One region of the Rubrivivax sp. JA1026 genome, then DNA from elsewhere that is predicted to be linked to it. Evidence: riboswitches for the same ligand, from Rfam matches in the RefSeq annotation. Region 1 holds a riboswitch; the other holds the start of a gene.

Region 1 (3,398 bases):
CGGCCGCCAGGAAGGCGCCGAATGCCTGATCGGTGGCGCCCGTGCCGACCTCGGCGGCGAGCTGTCGGGCGGCTACTACATCCAGCCGACGCTGTTCAAGGGCCACAACGGCATGCGCGTGTTCCGCGAGGAGATTTTCGGCCCGGTGCTGGCGGTGACGACCTTCAGGACCGAGCAGGAGGCGCTGGACATCGCCAACGACACGCCCTACGGCCTGGGCGCCGGCGTCTGGAGCCGCGACGGCACCGCCGCCTACCGCGCCGGCCGCGCGATCAAGGCCGGCCGTGTCTGGACCAACTGCTACCACGCCTATCCGGCGCACGCGACCTTCGGCGGCTACAAGGAATCGGGCATCGGGCGCGAGACGCACAAGATGATGCTCGACCACTACCAGCAGACAAAGAACCTGCTGGTGAGCTACTCGCCGCACGCGCTGGGCTTCTTCTGACGCGACGGCTGCGGCTGCGGGGGTCAGGTCTCGAGAGACCTGACCCCAAGGTCCCCGAGAGACCTGACCCCAAGGTCCCCGCGCTGGGCTTCTTCTGACGCGACGGCCGCGGCTGCGGGGGTCAGGTCTTGAGAGACCTGACCCCAAGGTCCGACGCGACGGCTGCGGCTGAGTGCCGCTGCGGGGGGCTGGCTGCGGGGGTCAGGTCTTGAGAGACCTGACCCCAAGGTACCCAAGGCCCTCAGACAGGCCGGCCGCGCGCTTCGTTGCGCGGCCTTTTCCGTGCTGTTCAGCGCAGTTCGAGCCGCAGCTGGACGGCGCGTGCACCCGCCACCTGCGGCGCGCCGAGCTGCGCCGAGCCGGCGCCGCGGCCGAGCAGGTAGCTGCGCACGGCGGCGGCCCGCTGCGCCGCCAGCGCCGTGTCGCCGCCGGCGTCACCCGGAGCGGCGAGCGCGAGCGTCATCTGCGGCTGGCGGCGCAGCGACTCGGCCAGCTTGTCGAGCACCGCCGCCAGCGGCGGCTTGACGCTGCGTTTGCCGGCGTCGAACGAGAACGCCAGCGGCACCTCCACCGCGACCGGCCCGCTGCCTTTCTGGGTGATGACGACCGGCGTGCCGTCGAACCAGCTCTGCAGCCACTGGCGCTCGACGACCAGCGCCGGTGTTGGCGGCATCGACGGCAGGCTGCGGCCGCGGGGCGGCTCGGGTGTCGGCGGCGTCGTCTGGCAGCCGGTGACGGCGAACACCGTGGCCAGCGCGGCGGCGGCAGCGAGGCCGCGGCGGCGGTGCGACGGCGGGCAGGGCTGGCGTGGCGTCATGCGGCAATTGTTCCGTGTGTCGCGCGCGGGTCCGTGTCCAGGCGTTCGATGCCCTTGCCGCGGCGCCGTGATCGCGCGGCGCGACTGCCGCCGCAGGGCCGTGCGGCGCGCGCTGGCGGCCGCCGGCCCGACTACACTCGCTCCCGCTCCGGGGTGCACGTATGGCGTGCTGAGATGGCGGACCTGACCGCCGGAACCGCGAACTTGATCTGGTTAGCACCAGCGTAAGAAGAGCTGCAGCGCCGAGGCGCGTGCGTCCGTCCGTCGAGGGCGGGCGTGCGCGCCGTTCAGTCGGCGCCGATGGCGGGGCATTCATCCAACCGATACGGAGATTGCCCGATGAACGCCCCCGGCGACCTGCAGCAGCGGCTGTCCCTGAGCCGCGAACCCTTCCCCCAGTCCCGCAAGGTTTACGTGCCCGGCGCCTCGCCGGCGGTGCGCGTGCCGATGCGCGAGATCACGCTGAGCAACGGCGAGACCGTCACGCTCTACGACACCTCGGGCCCCTACACCGACCCGGCGGTGGCGCTCGACGTGCGCCGCGGCCTGCCTTCGGTGCGCGGCGCCTGGCTGGACGAACGTGCCGACACCGTGGCCTACGACGGCCGCCCGCCCGCTGCGCAGGACGACGGTGGCCGCCACGGCGACGCCGCCGATGCCCGCCTGGACGAGCTGCGCCGCGAGGCGGCCGCCTTGCAGCGGCGGCCGCGCCGCGCCGCGGCCGGGGCCAGCGTGACGCAGATGCACTACGCGCGCCGCGGCATCGTCACGCCGGAGATGGAGTACGTCGCGCTGCGCGAGAACGGCCGCCGCGAGTGGATGCGCGAGTACCTCGGCGACGCCGCGCGCGAAGCCCGGTTGCGCGGCAACCCGCTGGGCGCCTGCATCCCCGAGACGATCACGCCCGAGTTCGTGCGCGACGAGGTGGCGCGCGGCCGCGCGGTGATCCCGGCCAATGTCAACCACCCCGAGCTCGAGCCGATGATCATCGGCCGCAACTTCCGCGTGAAGGTCAACGCCAACATCGGCAACTCGCCGGTGACGTCCTCGATCGAGGAGGAGGTCGAGAAGCTGGTCTGGGCGATCCGCTGGGGCGCCGACACGGTGATGGACCTGTCGACCGGCCGCCACATCCACACCACGCGCGACTGGATCGTGCGCAACTCGCCGGTGCCGGTGGGCACGGTGCCGATCTACCAGGCGCTGGAGAAGGTGGGCGGCGTCGCCGAGGACCTGAGCTGGCCGCTGCTGCGCGACACGCTGATCGAGCAGGCGGAGCAGGGCGTCGACTACTTCACCTTGCACGCCGGGCTGCGCCTGCCCTTCGTGCCGCTGACCGCCGGGCGGCGCACCGGCATCGTCTCGCGCGGCGGCTCGATCCTCGCCAAGTGGTGCGTCGCCCATCACCAGGAGAACTTCCTCTACACGCACTTCGAGGAGATCTGCGAAATCATGAAGGCCTACGACGTGGCCTTCTCGCTCGGCGACGGCCTGCGCCCGGGCTCGGCGGCCGACGCCAACGACGAGGCCCAGTTCGCCGAGCTGCGCACGCTGGGCGAGCTGACGCAGGTCGCCTGGCGGCACGAGGTGCAGACGATGATCGAAGGCCCGGGCCACGTGCCGATGCACCTGGTGCAGGCCAACATGGACGAGCAGCTGCGCCACTGCCACGAGGCGCCGTTCTACACGCTGGGGCCGCTGACGGTGGACATCGCGCCGGGCTACGACCACATCGCCAGCGCGATCGGCGCGGCGATGATCGGCTGGATGGGCACCGCGATGCTCTGCTACGTGACGCCCAAGGAGCACCTGGGCCTGCCCGACCGCGACGACGTGCGCCAGGGCATCGTCGCCTACCGCATCGCCGCGCACGCCGCCGACATCGCCAAGGGCCACCCCGGCGCACGCGCGCACGACGACGCGATGAGCAAGGCGCGCTTCGAGTTCCGCTGGCGCGACCAGTTCGCGCTGGGCCTGGACCCGCAGACCGCCGAGGCCTTCCACGACGAGACGCTGCCCAAGGACTCGTCCAAGGAGGCGCACTTCTGCTCGATGTGCGGGCCGCGCTTCTGCAGCATGAAGATCACGCGCGAGCTGCGCGAGTACGCGCAGGCCCGGGGCATCGGCGAAGAC
Region 2 (3,398 bases), on a different contig from region 1:
ACGACGCCGACGTTGGGCTCGATCGTGCAGAACGGGTAGTTCTCGGCGGCGATGCCGGCCTTGGTGAGGGCGTTGAAGAGGGTGGACTTGCCGACGTTGGGCAGGCCCACGATGCCGCACTTGAGGCTCATGGAGGGGCTTTCGCGAAAGGAGGCGTTCGGGGCGCCGGCGGCAGGCGCCGGCGCGAAGGCGGCGATTTTCCTACAGCCGGCGCCCGCCGTGCGGATTCAGAAGGCCCAGCTCGCGTTCGCCGCCTGGCCGCGGCGCAGCGTGCGGCCGAAACCCTCGACGATCACCGCGTTCATGCCGAAGGTGATGCCGCCGTCCATGCGCGCGTCGGCGCGGAAACCGGCCAGCGTCGCGCCGGGCTCGGCGCCGGTCTCGGCCGTCGCCGGGTCGACGTTCGGGATCGAGCAGCGCACGCAGGGTTTGACGAGCTTCAGCCGCACCGGGCCGCCGTCGGCCTCGATGACGATCTCGTCGAGATGGTCCTCGTCGAAGGGCTGCAGGCCGTCGAGCACGAGGTTGGGGCGGAAACGTTCGATGCCCACCGGCGGCTGGCCGCGTGCCGCCAGACGCTCGTTCAGTTCGGCCAGCGACGCGGTGGAGGCGACGAGGATCGGGAAGCCGTCGGAGAACTGGTTCTCGGCCTCGATGTCGCCCGTCCAGCGACGCGAGGACAGCCGGCGCTGCTCGGGGTCGAAACGCAGCAGCCGCGCCGGGCGGCCGAGGAAGTCGCCGAACCATTGCGCGGCCAGCGCGCCCAGGTCCCAGGCCGCGACCTCGTCGTCCCAGACGCGGGCGCGGGTGGCGCGCTCGACCTGGTCGACCGGCAGGTGCAGCGCCAGCATGCCGGGCGCACGCAGCACCAGCTCGTCGCCGCGCAGCGTGGTCGCGACCAGCGCCAAACGCGGCAGCTGGCGCTGGGTGAGCATCGCGCCGGTCTCGTCGACCAGCATCCAGGCGCGGTCCAGGTCGAGGCCGGTCTCGACGACGAGCGCTTCGTCGCATTCGATGCCGGCGCAGGACTTCACGGGGTGGACGAACAACTGCGCGACGCGGCAGTCGAGATCGCTCAAACGAGCCTCCGAACGGCGGGGTGGGACGCCGATTGTGCGCGGCCCGCGCCTTCTAGAATGCGGGTCGCCGCGCACCGTGCGCGGTCTCGCTGGGGGTGCTGGCCCGGCCGTCGTGCGACGGCCAGGCCGGCTGAGAGAGTCCCTTAGAACCTGATTGAGGTAATCCTCGCGCAGGGAAGTCGAGTCCGGAAGCGCCGCCGCCGTGCTGCCGCGCCGCCGCTTCCGGAGCCGGCCGACCTGCCATTTCGTTGCAAGGACGTCATGGCAAGAACCACGCTCCAGGCCCGCGATCTCTGGGCCGACATCCAGACCCTGCGCGAGCGCCGCCCGCTCGTGCACAGCATCACCAACGTGGTGGTGACCAACTTCAACGCCAACGTGCTGCTGGCCGCCGGCGCCTCGCCGGTGATGACCCAGGCGCACGAGGAGCTGGAGGACATGGTCGCCATCGCCCAGGCGCTGGTCATCAACATCGGCACGCTCGACGCCTATGCCGTCGAGGCGATGACGATCGCGCTGCGCGCCGCCAACGCGCGCGGCGTGCCGGTGGCGCTGGACCCGGTGGGCGCCGGCGCCACGGCCTACCGCAACCGCACGTTGGCGGCGCTGCTGGCCGCCGGCCGGCCGACGGCGATCCGCGGCAACGCCTCGGAAATCATGAGCCTGGCCGGCGAGGCCGTCGCCACGCGCGGCGTCGACAGCAGCGCCGGCACCGAGGCGGCGCTGGCGCCGGCGCTGGCGCTGGCGGCCAACCACGGCGCCGTCGTTTGCGTCAGCGGCGCCGTCGACCACGTCGTCGCGCCCGACGGCCGGGTGCTGCGCCTGGACAACGGCCACGAGTGGATGACACGCATCACCGGCGTCGGCTGCTCGCTGACGGCGCTGGTCGGCGCCTTCTGCGCCGTGCAGCCCGACGCCTGGCGCGCCACCGCCGCGGCCACGGCGCTGATGGGCGTGGCCGGCGAGATCGCCGCCGAGCAGGCGCGCGCCCGTGGCGCCGGCGTCGGCACGATGGCCGCGCTGCTGGTCGACGCGCTGCAGCTCGTCGACGAAGCCGGTTTCCTGGCCCGCGCGAGGATCGTCGATGACTGAGCGCCGCACGCCGATGCAGGGCTGGGGCGTCGAGGCGCTGCGGCTGATGCTGGTCACCGACGAGGCGCTGTGCGCCGGCCGGCCGCTGGAGCAGGTCGTCGCCGCCGCCGTGCGCGGCGGCGTGCGCTGCGTTCAGCTGCGCGAGAAGCAGCTCGGCACACGCGCCTTCGTCGAACGCGCCCGGGCGCTGAAATCGCTGCTGGCGCCGTTGCGGGTGCCGCTGGTCGTCAACGACCGTGTCGACGTCGCGCTGGCCTGCGGTGCCGACGGCGTGCACCTTGGACAGAGCGACATGCCGGTCGAGGACGCGCGCCGGCTGCTGCCGCCCGAAGTCTTCATCGGCTGGTCGGTCGAGAGCTTCGACGACCTGCGCCGCGCCGCATCGCTGCCGCTGGACTACCTGGGCACCAGCCCGGTGTTCGCGACGGCGACCAAGAGCGACGCCGCGCCGCCCTGGGGGCTGGAGGGCCTGCGCGCGGCGCGCGACGCGACGGCGCTGCCGCTGGTCGCGATCGGCGGCCTGCACGCCGGCAATGCCGCGCTGGCCATTGCGCACGGCGCCGACAGCGTTGCCGTCGTCAGCGCGATCTGCGCCGCCGCCGACCCCGAGGCCGCGGCGCGCGAGCTGGCCCGTGCGGTCGGGGAGGGCGCACGATGATGCCGCCGCCCTTCACCCACCGCTACGCGCGGGTGCTGATCATCGCCGGCTCGGACAGCGGCGGCGGCGCCGGCATCCAGGCCGACCTGAAGGCCGTCGCCGCTCTCGGCGCCTACGGCATGACGGCGATCACCGCGCTGACGGCGCAGAACACGCTGGGCGTGCGCGCGATCCACGGCGTGCCGCCGGCGATGCTGCGCGCCCAGATCGACGCCGTCGCCGAGGACATCGGCGCCGACGCGGTGAAGATCGGCATGCTGCACGCGCCGGACATCGTGCACGCCGTCGCAGACGCGCTCGACGCCCACCGCCTGGCGCCGGTGGTGCTGGACCCGGTGATGATCTCGACCAGCGGCTCGCGCCTGCTGCAGGACGACGCCGTGCAGGCGCTGGTCGCCGAGCTTTTCCCGCGTGCCGCGCTGGTCACGCCCAACCTCGACGAAGCCGGGTTCCTGACCGGCCGCCGGCTGGACGACGAAGCCGGCATGGCGGCGGCCGCCGACGAGCTGCTGGCGCGCGGCGCGCCGGCGGTGCTGCTCAAGGGCGGCCATCTGCCGGGCGACGAGGTC

What was found. Region 1 has a riboswitch for thiamine pyrophosphate ahead of thiC (phosphomethylpyrimidine synthase ThiC). Riboswitches for the same ligand answer to the same signal wherever they lie in the genome.
Region 2: another riboswitch for thiamine pyrophosphate. It lies ahead of thiM (hydroxyethylthiazole kinase); the one in region 1 lies ahead of thiC (phosphomethylpyrimidine synthase ThiC).

The regions. Positions count from the first base shown of each region.
Region 1 is NZ_JAALCQ010000001.1:33,741-37,138, forward strand. It holds gene G5B56_RS00170 (aldehyde dehydrogenase family protein) at 1-448, shown strand, start outside; gene G5B56_RS00175 (hypothetical protein) at 738-1,265, opposite strand; TPP riboswitch at 1,405-1,513, shown strand; gene thiC (phosphomethylpyrimidine synthase ThiC) at 1,605-3,398, shown strand, end outside.
Region 2 is NZ_JAALCQ010000005.1:9,258-12,655, forward strand. It holds gene ychF (redox-regulated ATPase YchF) at 1-131, opposite strand, end outside; gene G5B56_RS09995 (MOSC domain-containing protein) at 228-1,079, opposite strand; TPP riboswitch at 1,161-1,273, shown strand; gene thiM (hydroxyethylthiazole kinase) at 1,341-2,171, shown strand; gene thiE (thiamine phosphate synthase) at 2,164-2,829, shown strand; gene thiD (bifunctional hydroxymethylpyrimidine kinase/phosphomethylpyrimidine kinase) at 2,826-3,398, shown strand, end outside.